4 regions of the Priestia sp. FSL R5-0597 genome follow, and region 1 is predicted to be linked to each of the others. Evidence: riboswitches for the same ligand, from Rfam matches in the RefSeq annotation. Region 1 holds a riboswitch; each other region holds the start of a gene.

What was found. A riboswitch is a leader RNA that binds a small molecule or an ion and turns the genes downstream of it on or off. The one in region 1 is predicted to bind thiamine pyrophosphate.
Region 2: it holds a riboswitch for thiamine pyrophosphate, as region 1 does, so the genes downstream of both, MKX72_RS04510 (acetylornithine deacetylase) here and thiM (hydroxyethylthiazole kinase) in region 1, are expected to answer to the same signal.
Region 3: it holds a riboswitch for thiamine pyrophosphate, as region 1 does, so the genes downstream of both, thiT (energy-coupled thiamine transporter ThiT) here and thiM (hydroxyethylthiazole kinase) in region 1, are expected to answer to the same signal.
Region 4: it holds a riboswitch for thiamine pyrophosphate, as region 1 does, so the genes downstream of both, MKX72_RS02800 (thiamine phosphate synthase) here and thiM (hydroxyethylthiazole kinase) in region 1, are expected to answer to the same signal.

What each region holds. Positions count from the first base shown of each region.
Region 1 is NZ_JBBOUZ010000001.1:2,120,050-2,123,785, reverse strand. It holds gene MKX72_RS10815 (pyridoxamine 5'-phosphate oxidase family protein) at 1-152, shown strand, start outside; gene thiE (thiamine phosphate synthase) at 180-824, opposite strand; gene thiM (hydroxyethylthiazole kinase) at 838-1,644, opposite strand; TPP riboswitch at 1,720-1,828, opposite strand; gene MKX72_RS10800 (MFS transporter) at 2,004-3,221, opposite strand; gene MKX72_RS10795 (TetR/AcrR family transcriptional regulator) at 3,318-3,736, opposite strand, start outside.
Region 2 is NZ_JBBOUZ010000001.1:868,240-871,975, reverse strand. It holds gene MKX72_RS04520 (ABC transporter ATP-binding protein) at 1-327, opposite strand, end outside; gene tenA (thiaminase II) at 320-991, opposite strand; gene MKX72_RS04510 (acetylornithine deacetylase) at 997-2,274, opposite strand; TPP riboswitch at 2,389-2,491, opposite strand; gene MKX72_RS04505 (MupG family TIM beta-alpha barrel fold protein) at 2,714-3,724, opposite strand; gene MKX72_RS04500 (PTS transporter subunit EIIC) at 3,721-3,736, opposite strand, start outside.
Region 3 is NZ_JBBOUZ010000001.1:2,516,895-2,520,630, forward strand. It holds gene MKX72_RS12800 (ethanolamine ammonia-lyase reactivating factor EutA) at 1-1,199, opposite strand, end outside; gene thiT (energy-coupled thiamine transporter ThiT) at 1,356-1,964, opposite strand; TPP riboswitch at 1,997-2,097, opposite strand; lysine riboswitch at 2,272-2,456, shown strand; gene MKX72_RS12810 (amino acid permease) at 2,559-3,736, shown strand, end outside.
Region 4 is NZ_JBBOUZ010000001.1:525,214-528,949, forward strand. It holds gene MKX72_RS02785 (fluoride efflux transporter FluC) at 1-199, shown strand, start outside; gene crcB (fluoride efflux transporter CrcB) at 200-586, shown strand; gene MKX72_RS02795 (hypothetical protein) at 638-853, shown strand; TPP riboswitch at 1,012-1,113, shown strand; gene MKX72_RS02800 (thiamine phosphate synthase) at 1,235-1,858, shown strand; gene thiO (glycine oxidase ThiO) at 1,842-2,969, shown strand; gene thiS (sulfur carrier protein ThiS) at 2,966-3,169, shown strand; gene MKX72_RS02815 (thiazole synthase) at 3,175-3,736, shown strand, end outside.

The sequences.
Region 1 (3,736 bases):
GTGATCAATTAAAAGGACGTATATGGAACGATCACATGAAAGAATGGTTTGACGGTCCAAATGACCCTGAGTATGTTGTTCTGGAAATTACACCAAACGAAATTCGCTTTATGAATGAAGGCGAAGAAACTCCTCAAACCGTTCAGCTATAATAAAAAAGCGCACACTGTGCGCTTTTTTTATTTTCCTACCGCTTCTTTCAATTGAGCTGCTTTTTCTTTTGGAGACGCTGCTAAGCTAATCGCGGTAATAATAGAAACACCATCTGCACCTGCTTCTACTACTTGTTTGGCATTTTCAGGCGTGATGCCACCGATTCCTACAATTGGAAAGTCAATATTCTGGTTTCGCACTTCTTCAATTAATTTTGTACCTTGCACTGCTTTTGCGTCTTTTTTTGTAGAAGTAGGAAAAACAGGTCCCATTCCTACATAATCCGCTCCGTCTTTTATGGCTTGCTGCAGCTCTTGTATATTATGAACAGAGACGCCCACAATTCCTTTTCCTATTTTTTCTCGAACAATATGAGCTTTTTCATCTTCTTGTCCAATATGAACGCCATCCGCTTGTAAACGGATCGCTAAGTCAAGGTCATCATTCACAACAAAAGGAACGTTGTACTGCTGACAAATTTGCTGAAGTTCCTTCGCCAGCTGATATTTCGCTTCTCCTTTTAGTGCACCTTCGCCTTTTTCACGGAATTGAAACACGGTAACGCCGCCTTCAATTGCTTCTTTCAACACTTCTTTCGGATCTTTTGTACAGTTATTGCTGCCCATTATAAAATAAACTTGCAGCAGCTTTTTAATTTCTTCGTTTGTCATTTTCCCGCTCCTTTTAACGTTGATGTACTCTTGCATATGATTCAATATCCTGTCCAGATAAAAGATGAAGCTGATTTAACAGCTCAATTTGAAAGCTCCCCGGCCCTTCTTCACCTTTTTTCGCTGCGGCGATTTCACCTGCCACTCCGTAAAAACTTAAAGCAGCAACGCTTGCCTCGACATATTCTTTTTCTACAGCCGCGAAAGCTCCTATAATTGATGTCAGCAGACATCCAGTACCCGTCACCTTCGTAAATAACGGGTGACCGTTGTCTACTGTATACGTTGTGTTTCCATCGGTGATCACATCTTGTTTCCCCGTAATAACAATCACTGTATCTAATTTGTTCGCTGCTTTCTCAGCAAGTTCAATGACGTCTCCTTGCCCTTCTAATGAATCAACGCCTTTAATGAGCCATGACTCGCCTACTACATTCGCAACTTCAGCAGCGTTACCGCGAATAACGGCAATATTTAATTCTTCTACAAGCTGACGTGCCACTTCTGTACGAAACGGTGTCGCTCCGGCTCCTACAGGATCGAAAATAACCGGCACGCCGTTTTCATTTGCTGATTTTCCTGCTATTCTCATCGCTTCTACTTCTTGAGCCGTCAGTGTACCCATATTTAAGACAAGCGCTCCGGCGATTCGAGCCATGTCAGCCACTTCTTCCTTCGCATAAGCCATAACAGGTGACGCTCCTAGGGCAAGCAGTCCATTTGCTGTAAAATTGGTTACCACAACATTCGTAATATTATGAACAAGCGGACTTGTATCTCTTACTTTTTCTAATTGAGCTGAAATTTTACTAATATCCATGTTCTCTCACTCTTTTCATTTAGTTTTAACACTGCAAAAAAAAGACAAAAAAGCACCTTGCATGCGCAAAGTGCTTTGGTATGTACTCACATTCCCTGCGCTGGCATTATCCAACAGGTTCAAATGGTCAACAGGCGCCCCTGTACTCTCAGCCTGCCCCGCGCAAGCTCCCATACTATTCTTGTTACGTTTAAAGTTTACTATTAACCTTTTTTATTTGCAACCATTTCACTGTTTTGCCCATAAAATAAAGCTTCGCTATAGGCTGAGTGGTGTTGTAAATCTTACAGCTTTACTAAAAGCATCATTAAAAGACCTCCAGTAAACTACTGGAGGTCTTCTATCCCCTAAAAATTCTATCATTTCTCTTGAATCGCTTGATTTCTCACAGCTGTTTTTCGGTCCTTTCCTGCTCTTAAAGATAAAAGAAAACAAAGCAGCAGTACAAGTGCAGCTGATACGTACGGATAATTAATGTTTATATCAAAGAGAAAGCCTGCGACAACGGGTCCAATAATATTCCCAAGACTTGTATAAGCAGAATTTAGTCCGGCTACATACCCTTGGTCGTCTTGTGCCATCATCGACATTTGCGTGCTGATTGCCGGACGTAAAATATCTGTTGCTAAAAAGACGATAAATGTTACAACAATAATAAGCCAGTACGTGTGCACAAATAGCGTAAGTAAAACAAAAAGTCCCGTCATCATCAAGCAAAACGAAATCACTCTTTTTTCACCGAATTTATTTAAAATCCAGCCAAAAATCGTAACCTGCACAACAGCCCCTGCAATAGAGCCAAACGTAATAACAAACGCAATATCTTTTGGCGTAAAGCTAAATTTATGATCAACAAATAGTGAAAAGATCGTTTCATAATTGGATAATCCAAACGATGTCACAAAAACGATAATTAAACTTAAAAAATAAGGTTCTTTGTAGGAATTCATAAGCTGCAGTAGCAGCCGATCTTCTTTTGGATTCTCATTGTTTGAAACAGCATGACCTTGTACAGGACGAGACTCCGGCAAAACAAAAAGCGTAATCACTGCAGCCAAGCCTCCTGCTACTGCGGCCATGTAAAATGGCACGCGCATGCCGTATTCAGCTAAAAAGCCTCCAATACCGGGCCCGATAATAAATCCTGTTGTAATCGCTGCCGTCACATAGCCCATTCCTTTAGCGCGTTCTTTAGCAGACGTCACGTCCGCTGTATAGGCCATAACAGCAGGCATAATAAGCGCGGCCCCGACCCCACCTAGCATTCTGGATACAAATAATAAAAGAGGTGTACTCACTGAACCAAAGAACCATTCAGACAGGGCAAAAACAATCATTCCCGCTACAATAATTTTCTTTCTCCCTAACGAATCTGATAATCGCCCCGCCAAAGGCGAAAACAGAAATTGAGTTAGTGAAAACACCGCTACTAAAAGCCCCATCACGCTGCCGTTGATATGAAGCTCCGTCATATAGGTTGGCATAATTGGAATAACGAGACCGATTCCCGTAAAGATAATAAAAATATTTAGCATGAGCAGCAAAATCGCCGCCCGATTTCTTAACAATAATGACATATAAACCTCCTGATTACAAAAATACTGAACGTTCGGTCTATAAAAATACAAAATAATGAGGGATTACTCATTGCCGCAATAAGCATCCCCGCTTATTTAAGAAGACCTTGCTATAATTCCGTTTAAAAATACATCGATTGCTGAATGGTAAAGCTGCAGGGCATTTTCCGTACTCGTTTTTCGAGACATGCGGCTCATTCCAACAAACAACCCTTCTAAAATTACTGCAAGTTGCTCTGCATTTTTATGAGAAAACTCGCCTTCATCGATGCCCTGTTGCAAAAGTTCCCGGTTAAACTCCACGTGTCGTTTCACCATCTCATCAATTCGCTCTTCGATGTCGCTGCCCTTCTCCTCGTTGTTAAAAAACTCATCCGCAGCTTTCGTAAGAGGATGATTCAAATCATCTAAAATGATTTGCTCCGCTATTCCAAAAAGCTTATCTCTTGTTGTTTTGTAAAGAGACTCTCTTTCTTTCCAGTTTCGTTCCCACTCAAGATCCCATTCGTCTATTA
Region 2 (3,736 bases), 1.3 Mb from region 1:
TGCTTTTGATACATTGTGAAGCTCAAGAGGCAGTGCTGCATTGTCTAGAATCGTACGCCACGGAAGCAGCAAATCTTGCTGCGGCATATAGCCTACTTTTCCTAGTCGCTTTTCATAAGACTTTCCGTTAATCACGATATCGCCTTCACTCTGCTGTTCAAGACCTGTAATGAGACGAAACAACGTACTTTTCCCAGAGCCGCTCGCTCCAACGATACTGACAAACTCGCCTTCTTTCACGTCTAAGTTTAATGATTTTAAAATCGCTTGATCACCGTTCTTGTACGTAAAACTGACGTTTTGAAAAGATAACACAGACCTATTCATGAATTGGCCACATCGCTTCGTTATAAGCCATATCCCAGAACATATACTCAAAACGCGTCGTATTCAAGAAAATTTCTTCAAGCTTTTCTAATTCCACTTCTGATTTATCTTCAGTAAGTGAGTCAAATAAATTGATACACCATGTCGCCAGTTCTCCAAATTCTTCTGAGCTGTACATTTCAATCCACTCACGGTAAAACTCATTGTTAGCTCCAGGCTTTTCACTAAGTTCTTTTCCTATTTCCCAGTAGCTCCACATACAAGGCAAAAGAGCGGCTACTAATTCAGCTAATGTTCCACTTTGACCAACGTGCAGCATATAGTGCGTGTATGCAAGCGTTGTAGGAGATGGCTGCGCTTTTTCTAATTCTTTTTCGCTGATTTCAAATTTCTTGGCATACTCACGGTGCAGACTCATTTCTTCGTTTAATGTAGAATCTAAAAGGGCTGCAAATTTCCCCATCGTTTGAAGATCGGTAGCTTTCATGGCTCCAATCGCAAATAATTTGGCATAATCAATTAGGTAAAGGTAATCTTGAATCATGTAGAAGCGAAACTTCTCCTTTTCAAGCGTTCCATCTCCCATCCCCTGTACGAAGGGATGATTATGATTTTGACGCCAAATAGGCTGCAGCTTTTCGTATAATCGTTCACTAAATTTCATGATGATCACTCCTTATGCGTATGCAGCCACGTATAAATGAACTGCACTATCACTTTTGTATATTGAACAAGCTGATTAATATCTAATTGTTCGTTCACAGCATGTGCATTTGCTAAATTTCCCGGACCGTAAATAGCGGCGGGAATTCCCGCATCAGCTAGCCATCCCCCGTCTGTTACGCTAGTTGACACATCAATTGGAGGCTTTTTACCTTCCATTTGTTCATGAGTATTTGCAAGCAGCTGCACTCCTGCATGATTTTCATCAATTTCTAATGACGGAAAGATTTCTCCTCTGTCTTCAATCATTGATGTGCCTCCCCATTCAAAGGTTGGCAGATTATCTTTTAACCATGGATCTGCTTTTGCAATAGCTATAATATATTCTTCCACTTCTTTTGATACTTGGTCGTACGATTCATTAGGATAATAGTGAACGGTGATCCACAGCCTGCATTCATCTGCAATAAAAGCAGCATGTCTTCCGCCTTCGATTACTGCTGGATTAATCGTATTTGTCCCTGGCAAAAATCCTGGATAGCTCTTTGTAACAGCCCAGTGACGCTCCAATTCTTGTAGCCCTCCGATCACTTTTGCCATCTTTTCAATAGCGCTTGCGGCTAACAGCCCTCCTCCAGCATGAATCATACTTCGGCGTGTACCGTCATGATAGGTTTTACTGCTTTTTATCGTAATCCATCCCGTGATCACTCCGCCTTGACCTTGAATATGTAAATCACTTGTATCGACTACAAGCGCAAAATCAGCTGTATACCCTTTCTGACAGCATTGCAGCGTACCTGCCTCTCCTACTTCTTCTCCTACAACGGATTCAAAAATCAAGTCTCCTGGCAGCTCGATTCCTGCTTCTGTTAAAAGCTGAACTGCAAATAATGCTCCCGCCAAACCGCCTTTCATATCAGCAACTCCGCGTCCAATTATCATATTGTCTTTCACAACAGCTTCAAACGGATTGGTTTCCCAATTTTCATTTTCTTGTACCTCAGCAACATCCATATGGCCGTTAATAATCAAGCTTTGATAGTCAGCCGATTTTTGTCCTTTTAACGTTCCCACTACGATAGGGTCGTTAGAATATAAGTCCCACATATCAATGGAAAAACCGCAGTTTTTAAGAAAATCCGCTACGTACAGCTGCGCTTCATGAGAATTTCGTGCAGGAGGCGCTAGCGTTTTATACGAAACAAGCGTTGTTAATAACTGGATTAACTCTCCTTTGCGCTCCTCTACCTGTTTGACAAGCAAATCAATTGTTTCTTTCATGTATGACACCTTCCTTTACGCATAAAAAAACACTTCTTTCGCAGGAAAGAAGTGTTTTTGTTTATGTACACAAAATTATTATAACGAGTTCGTAAGGAAATCCCATACAAAACATCCATTACAATACCTCTTTCCTACGCTAGTATTACCTAGTTCAGGTTATAAGGGTTAAGACTTATCGTCTCTCTCAGCTTCGAAAGCACCCCTAGTGGTGTTGTATCTCTATGAAATTAATCTATTATCATATGTTTACCTGTAATAGTTTTATCATAGTAAAGCGTTTTATTCAATAGAAAGGTTCATGATATGGTAATGAAAATAGTTTCCTTTTTAGTAGTAAAAGAAAAAGCACACACCTTTTTCATGCAGTGTGTGCTCTTTCTTTTTGTGACATTACTAGTTAGCTATTGGCTTCTTTAAAAATACACCGTTTTTTCCTTCAGACAGTAATAAGCTCAAGCTTTTGCCCCGGTCTCACTAATGAAAGCAGCTCATGATCTTCTTCTATTACATACCCAATCACATTCACATTAGCATTTGCAGACAAATTCCTTTTAGCTATTTGAACCTCTCCTCTGTAACGTCCGTAGCCATCATTGTCCATTGTAATTGCTCCGATTCTGCGTTCTACTGTATGAAATGGCAGCACTGGTTTTACAGATCGTGTATCAACCAAACGCAGAACGTCTCTTGATACATCCGGACGCACGCTGTACGTTCCCTGTATATGAGGTGAACGAATGCGTAGCGGAATAATGCGGTTTTCTTGATATTGAACTAAACGTTTTAATAAATTTGAACTGGCGTATGGATCTCCAATATAAACCTCCGTTACTCCGCATCCGTATAAATCTACTGCAGAGGTAAAAGGACATTTATTACGGTCTTTTTCTCTAGTAGGAAGTCCTTGATAAATAGGTCCTCTCTTTTCGCCTTCCCCGGGAATATAAGCACAAACTGGAATACGAAGTTCATTAAATAAATCTGTTTGCTGTTGAAAAAACGTTTCTTCAAGCCCTGTTTCAGGCCGCGGATAAAAATTATGCCAAGCAAGCAGCTGATGATGATGAAGGCCTGCAGATAATAGCGCTTCTATTTCTAGTTTTGACACTGTACTTGCATTAAGGGCAATATAAAACTCATCCGCAAGTAAAATCGTTTCTTCTACGCTAAAGCCATCGTCTAGTCTAATACCTGATACGCCAAGTGAAGATAGAGTCATAAGGCTTTCGATACCTAAATGAACCGGTGTATGCTTAGATACATCTGCATACACGCTTATTCCACAATCTCTAGCCACATGAAGCAATTCTTTTGCCCGTTCAGCCAAATCTCCTTTTTCCTCTGGAATGTGAAGTGAAGTGAATGCGCGTGTAACGCCGCATTCACTCGCTTCTACTAATCTTTGTTTGGCATCTCTATCGTTCAAATAAAATGAAATGCCAATCATTCAAACTCCCTC
Region 3 (3,736 bases), 400 kb from region 1:
TCAGCGCTTATTACTTTTGCTAATTCTTGCAGCATTATATAGCTGCAGTAAGGGAAATGAGATAAAGCAATAGCAACGGGAGGATCTTCTGCGCTGAAAACAGTTGAAGCCTGCATACATGCCGTTCGAGCTCTTTCTTGAAACAGCTGCGGATTCCACTCCTCCTCTTGCTGTACGGGTATCTCTATAATCGGAATATTTTTTAGTGGCAGCCGCTTTGATTTAATGTATACGGTTGATCCGCTAACTTCTGTATTTTGCATACCAGCTCCAATGACAGTGGCTCGCGTTGTTTCAGCGGCTTGAGATACCTGTATGGCTTGAAACTGATAAGCTAGCAGCGGACCAATGTCTCCGTGTATGGCCACTTCCTTCACTGTTTTTGGTTTCTCCTTCTCTATCATGGCTCCTACTCCTCCCGAGACCATGATTGTCTCTGGCCGAGTAGAAGATCTTGTATGAGGGGAAACGAGCAGCAAAGAGGTTTGCTTCAGTGCGCTCACATAATCCACGGTTTCTTTAGCTAGCAATTTGCAAATAGACGAGAGTTTTTCAAATGTTGCTTTTTCGCCTTCTTGAAGCATCAGAGAATTATTTTTTAAAAATTCAGTTAAATAAGACGAAACGTAGGTAACAATACCATCTTCGTTTAGTCGAATTAATCTTCCGCCTACATGCAGGGTAAACGTTTCAATCACTTTTCCATTTTGACATAAGGCGATGTTAGCAGTGCCTCCACCTACATCAATATTGGCAATCACTTTATTGGTTTCAGCAGAATGTTCGATTGCTCCCGATCCTTTTGCCGCTAACATTCCTTCTAAGTCAGCACCAGCTGTTGCAACAACAAAATTCCCAGCGTGTTCAGCTAGATAGTGAACGATACTCTCTGCATTTTGCTTCCGAGCCGTTTCTCCTGTGATGATCACAGCACCCGCCTCCACTTGATCTAAGGAGATCCCTGCTTTTTTGTACTCTTTTTCTAGTAATAGCGTTAACCTTCGAACATCGATTTCAACCTCGTTTACCATAGGTGTTGTATAGATGGAACTTGCATACGTTACGCGACGATCAATAATTTGACAGCCTGGCAGCGTAAACTGATTTTGTTGATTTGCTATTAACAGTTTGCTTACAATCAGTTTTGTTGTGCTTGTTCCAATATCTAAACCTATGCTCGTGATCCATTTCTGTAGCATACGATCAATCCTTTATCTCGTTTGAATATGTTGACTATCATAAAACAGTTTTTTGAATATTTCACTAACTATGTTATCAAACCTGACACACTTTTGTGTAAACAAAGGTGACAAATAAGAAAAAAGACTAAATCTTGGCAGATTTAGTCTTTTTTCTTATGATGAGTGTGATTTAGTTACAATCATTCTTGATGCCGATGGAATTAACAATGAAAGAATGACTAAGCAGGCTATTAGTGACCCTACCATTGAAATACCGTTCATTGAAAAAGAATACCACAGAGCGGACATACCCTTTGGTGCGTACGATCCCCAGAAAATAATACCAGCAATAAAGTGCCAGAAATAACGTGCGAAGCTGCCGATAATAAGGGATAAAACAATTAAAACAAAAGCTTTTGATCTGTTATTGGTAGCTAAATTTGTTTTAATAGATTGTGAAAAAATACCTCCAAAACCTATAAAAGCAAAAGCTACAATATATTCAATAAATGTTTGTAGCGCTGTTAAAATATAAGCTGTTCCTGTGGCTAACTGCAAAAGCCCCCATAATAGACCAGATAGAGCCCCGCCTTTTACTCCCCAGCGAAAGCACATAATAAAAATGGGCACCATGGAGAACGAAATGCTCACAGCCGTCGCAATTTTAATTGAAGGCAAAAGGTCAAGTAGAAGTGCCAATGCTGCAAAAATAGCTATTTCAATTTTAGCCTGTAAAGGTAATGCTTTATTCACGTTTCTCACTCCTGTTTTTGAATCATTCATATCAAACGGTTTACACAGGAGTAAGCAAATATATGCTACTATTCCCACATTCCTACGCTAGCGTTAACTAACAGGTTCGAAGGGTCTGAACATTTCGTTCACTCTCAGCACGGCGGCTCCCCCTGTGGTACGTTTGGATATTTATGTAGTATAAAGACAATGTTTATTATACCATACGTAACAAAATAGATTCGAGAGATTTCAAAGATGTTTCTATTTTCTGAATCTATTTTTTATAATGACAATCGTTTTAGTATTTGTTATACTTCTTTTATGTCAATTGAATATAAAAAACCCTCATCCTAATCGATGAGGTAGAGGTCGCAGTTTTTAATAGTAAAGTAACGGAAATGCAGAGAACATTGAGGATGTTGCTTGAAAGGAAAAATTGCCGAAGTTTAAATCACTTCTCGGTTGATTTAAGCTGGGGCTGTCTCCGAACAGGAACAGAACTGTCACATCATGCGAGTGATGTGAAGAGCTATCTTCACGGAAGGTTGACGCGGTTTTCAGATTTAAAAGCGCGCACATATACTGCGGGCTTTTTTTATGTTATCCCGTCTCTTTCCGTACATTCGAAAGGAGTATTTATCTATGCAAGAGCAGCAAGAATTAAAACGTGGGTTGAAATCTCGCCACTTAACGATGATTTCATTAGGAGGAGCCATCGGAACCGGCTTATTCCTAGCAAGTGGTGGAGCAATTCACACAGCAGGACCTGGGGGAGCGCTTTTAGCTTACGCTATTATTGGCGTAATGGTTTACTTTTTGATGACCAGTCTAGCAGAGCTCGCAGCTTATATGCCTGAAGCTGGTTCATTTAGTACGTATGCGTCTCGTTTTGTAGATCCATCCTTTGGTTTCGCTCTCGGCTGGAACTACTGGTATAACTGGGCTATTACGATTGCAGCTGAATTATCTGCTGGAGCCCTTATTATGAAATTTTGGTTCCCGAACTCTTCTTCTATTTTATGGAGTGCCCTGTTTTTATTAATTATGTTTGGGCTTAACTACCTTTCTGTAAAAGGATTTGGTGAATCTGAATTTTGGTTTTCGTTAATTAAAGTAGTAACGGTTATTATCTTTTTAGTTATTGGTATTATGATGATTTTTGGTATCTTTAACAATGAAGCACCAGGTTTTAAAAACTTCACGCTTGGTGATGGACCGATTCACGGTGGATTCTTCACTGTACTAGGTATCTTTATGGCAGCTGGTTTTTCATTCCAAGGAACAGAGTTGCTTGGAGTCGCAGCTGGAGAAAGTGAAGATCCGGAAAAAACGGTTCCTCGCGCAGTTAAACAAGTCTTCTGGCGCATCTTGTTATTTTATATTTTAGCTATTTTTGTTATTGGAATGCTTATTCCATACACAGCGAATTCATTAGCAAGTGATGACGTGCGAGTAAGTCCGTTTACTTTAATATTCGAACGAGCAGGTCTGGCGTTTGCAGCATCAGCGATTAATGCCGTTATTTTAACAGCTGTTTTATCTGCTGGTAACTCAGGTATGTATGCTTCTACGCGTATGCTGTGGAACTTAGCCAAAGATGGAAAAGCACCAAGGTTCTTAGCAAAAGTGAATAAACGAGGCGTTCCAGTTAATGCCTTAATCGCAACGGCACTTGTCGGTACACTTGCATTTGGTGCTTCATTTTTTGGAGACGGTGCGGTATATACGTGGTTACTTAACGCTTCTGGTATGTCTGGTTTTATTGCTTGGTTAGGAATTGCGATCAGCCACTATCGTTTTAGAAGAGCATTTGTTGCTCA
Region 4 (3,736 bases), 1.6 Mb from region 1:
AGGAGTTGGCGTGTGCGGCGGTTTTACAACGTATTCAACCTTTGCAGGAGACGTCATTTCTCTCACTCAGCACCATTTATTTTGGGGAGCCATTTATGTCATTGTCTCTTTAGTAGGTGGAATCCTTCTTGCTTTAGCAGGCTATCTATGCGGTGAAGCGGCAGGGAAAAATTTAGTGAAAGTACATGAGGTGAAGTAAATGAGCATAGTGAGCTTGGCACTTGGCGGGGCAGCTGGAGGAATATGCCGTTATCTTTTGGGTTTAAAAGTTACAAAAACAGTTTCAAACCCTCCTTTTCCAGTCTCAATGCTGTTTGTAAACTTGCTCGGTGCGTTTGGGCTTGGTCTTTTTTACGGTAGTTATTATGGAAAGGTTCCGAGTCATGCTTATGATGATTCAATATTTTTAATGATTGGCATTGGGTTTTTTGGAGCCTTTACCACTTTTTCAACGTTTAGTGTGGAAACCGTACAGTTAATTCGGGAAAAATCTTATCGGAAAATGTTGGCGTACGTGGGGATTTCAGCATTTGGAACAGTTGGTTTATTTACAGTCGGTTTACTGGCAGGAACGTTTTTATTATAAGTAAAGAGAACGTTTCTAGTAGGGAAAAACAAAAAGACGGAGAAGTAGAGAATGGATAGAAAAGCAGAAGTTTGGAAATACATTTTGTTGATTGTAGCTGTTGCAGGTCAGATCATTGGTTTTTTATTTTTATTTATAAATGTTGTGGCGGCATTTATTTTTTACGGTTTTTATATTCTAACTTTTATTATGTTACTCCTGCTGTTTATATGGGATCGGAAAAAGGAAAAAGACAAAGAAGAATTTGACGACTATACCGATTACTAACTATATAAAAAGCAGAATGATTCGGTGCGCCGGGCCTCTTAGTAAAGAAGCTTAAAAGATACATCTATAAAAGGAAGAGAGCCGTAAGAGCATAAAGAGATATTGTATTTACATCTAGTTGTGTTATAATTTTAAGTGCAAAAACAAAATCAATAAATAGCAATCACTAGGGGAGCTTTTTGAAGCTGAGACGGATGTATTTCGGACCCTTTGAACCTGATCTGGTTTGGACCAGCGTAGGGAAGTGGCGATCATGTTTACATAACGATGCATGCTAACCACTCTACGTTGTAGAGTGGTTTTTTGTATGTAATAAAGCCCTCTGCACAAGATGAAGTGATTGAAATTTCTCTTTATTCTGAATGGAAAGGTTTCGATCATGTGGATATTCCTAAATTTCATGTCATTACAACAGATAAGCAGCCAATCGAAGAGCTTCAAAAAATTTTAACGGCTATCGCGCCTTTTGCGGGCGCCATTCATATTAGAGAAAAAAAGAAAACAGCAAAGCAGATTCAATGTTTACTAGAAAGCCTACCATTTTGTCGCTCTAAAATTATTGTGAATGACCGAGTTGATGTAGCGCATGCTTTAAAAGCAAAAGGTGTACAGCTTGCCTATCATAGTTTAGACGTTTCGTTTGTTATAGACGCATTTCCTTCTCTTATTGTTGGAAAGTCAGTTCACTCTGTGGAAGAGGCTTTAGAAGCTGAAAAAGATGGTGCTCACTACATTTTATACGGACATATTTATTCAACACATTCAAAAAAAGAATTAAAAAGTCGAGGGATAGCGGCACTAAAAGAAGTAGTAGACGCTGTGCAGATACCGGTTATTGCCATTGGAGGAATTACACCTGTAAATGCCAAAGAGGTACTTCAAACAGGAGCACACGGTATAGCCGTGATGTCTGGTGTCATGCTTGCGCAAGATCCCCTGAAAGCGATTAAACAATATTCTCATATATGGACATCTGGAGGTGGAGAAAATGAAGCAGCATTATGATGTACTGTTAATCGGAGGAGGTATAATCAGCTCTTCTATCGCTTATCATTTGTCAAAACAAGGAGCGTCAGTAGCTATTCTTGAACGCAATCAAGTTGGTTGTGAAGCTTCAAGTGCAGCCGCTGGTATTTTAGGTGCTCAAGCTGAAATTGATGAAGAAGGTCCTCTTTTAGACCTTGCTATTAAGAGCAGAAGCATGTTTCCTGAACTGGTGAAGGAACTAAAAGAAAAAACGGCTATCGACGTAGAGCTCATTCAAAAAGGCTTATTAAAAGTCGCTGTAACAGAAGAAGATGCACACGTATTAAAGAAAAAAGCCGCTCAGCACCACCGGTGGGACAAAGATGTAAGATGGATCGATGTAAAAGAAGCGCGTTTGTTAGAACCCGGGCTCTCTCCAGACATATACGGAGCCATTACAATACCGGGAGACGGCCAGCTAGCTCCGGCTAAGTTAACACAAGCTCTTGCTCATGGAGCCTTGTATCACGGAGCAGATGTATTCGAATACTGTGACGTTCACTCTCTTATTATGGAAAATGAAACAGTAAAAGGGGTACAGACGTCCAAAGGCTCTTTTTATGGAGAAAAAGTAGTGATTGCAGCAGGCTCATGGGCTAAACGCTTTATTTCTTCTGAACATTTAGGCGAGGTGTTTCCTGTAAAAGGAGAGTGTATTGCTCTGCAAAGTCATAAGCCCCTGCTTTCTAAAACGATTTTTTTAGATGAAGGTTTTTACTTAGTCCCTAAGACTGGTGGAAGAATCGTAATCGGGGCAACTAAGCTGCAGCATGATTTTACTAAGACCGTTTCTGCACAAGGTATTCAATTTTTGCTGAATAAAGCTTCTGCGCTTCTGCCGGCCATTAAAGAAGCCACATTTGAAAAAGCATGGGCTGGTCTTCGTCCACAAACGAATGATGGCTGGCCTTATTTAGGAGAGCACCCTGAAATAGCGAATCTGCACATGGCTTTTGGCCACTACCGAAACGGTATTTTATTAAGCGCTGCAACTGGAAAAATTATGGCTGATGCTTTGTTAGGGAAAAAGCCAAATCATTCATTCTTTACATCATTTCAGCTAACGAGAGCAATGGAGGGAGTTCATTGAATCTAATTATTAACGGTAAGACCGTCACTGTCGGAGATGAAATTGAAACGGTCGAGCACTTGCTGCAGGCTCAGAGTCTGCATGAGCGAGTTGTAATTGTTGAATTAAACAAGAATATTTTGCAAAAAGAAGAACATAGCGATGCATGCTTAAAAGATGGAGATACATTAGAAGTTGTTTCATTTGTTGGAGGAGGATGAAGAGTATGTTAAAAATTGGACAGTATACATTTAATTCACGTTTATTATTAGGAACAGGGAAATTTCCGGACTTTACGACTCAGCGTCAAGCGGTAGAAGAGTCGGAAACAGAAATTTTAACATTTGCTGTTAGACGAATGGATATTTTTGATCAAAATCAGCCTAATTTATTAGAAGCACTTGATGTGAAGCGTTTCACTCTTTTGCCTAACACTGCTGGAGCAAAAAATGCAGAAGAGGCCGTACGTATTGCTAAATTAGCAAAGGCTTCTGGACTTTGTGACATGGTGAAAGTAGAAGTAATTGGATGTGATAAGACGCTGCTTCCTGATCCAGTTGAAACATTAAAAGCTAGTGAAGAACTGTTAAAAGAGGGCTTTACCGTTTTACCTTACACATCAGATGATGTTTTACTTGCGCGTCGTTTAGAGGAGTTAGGCGTACATGCCATTATGCCAGGAGCGTCGCCTATCGGTTCAGGTCAAGGTATTATTAATCCGTTGAACATGCGTTTTATCATTGAACAATCAACCGTTCCAGTAATTGTAGATGCAGGTATTGGAACGG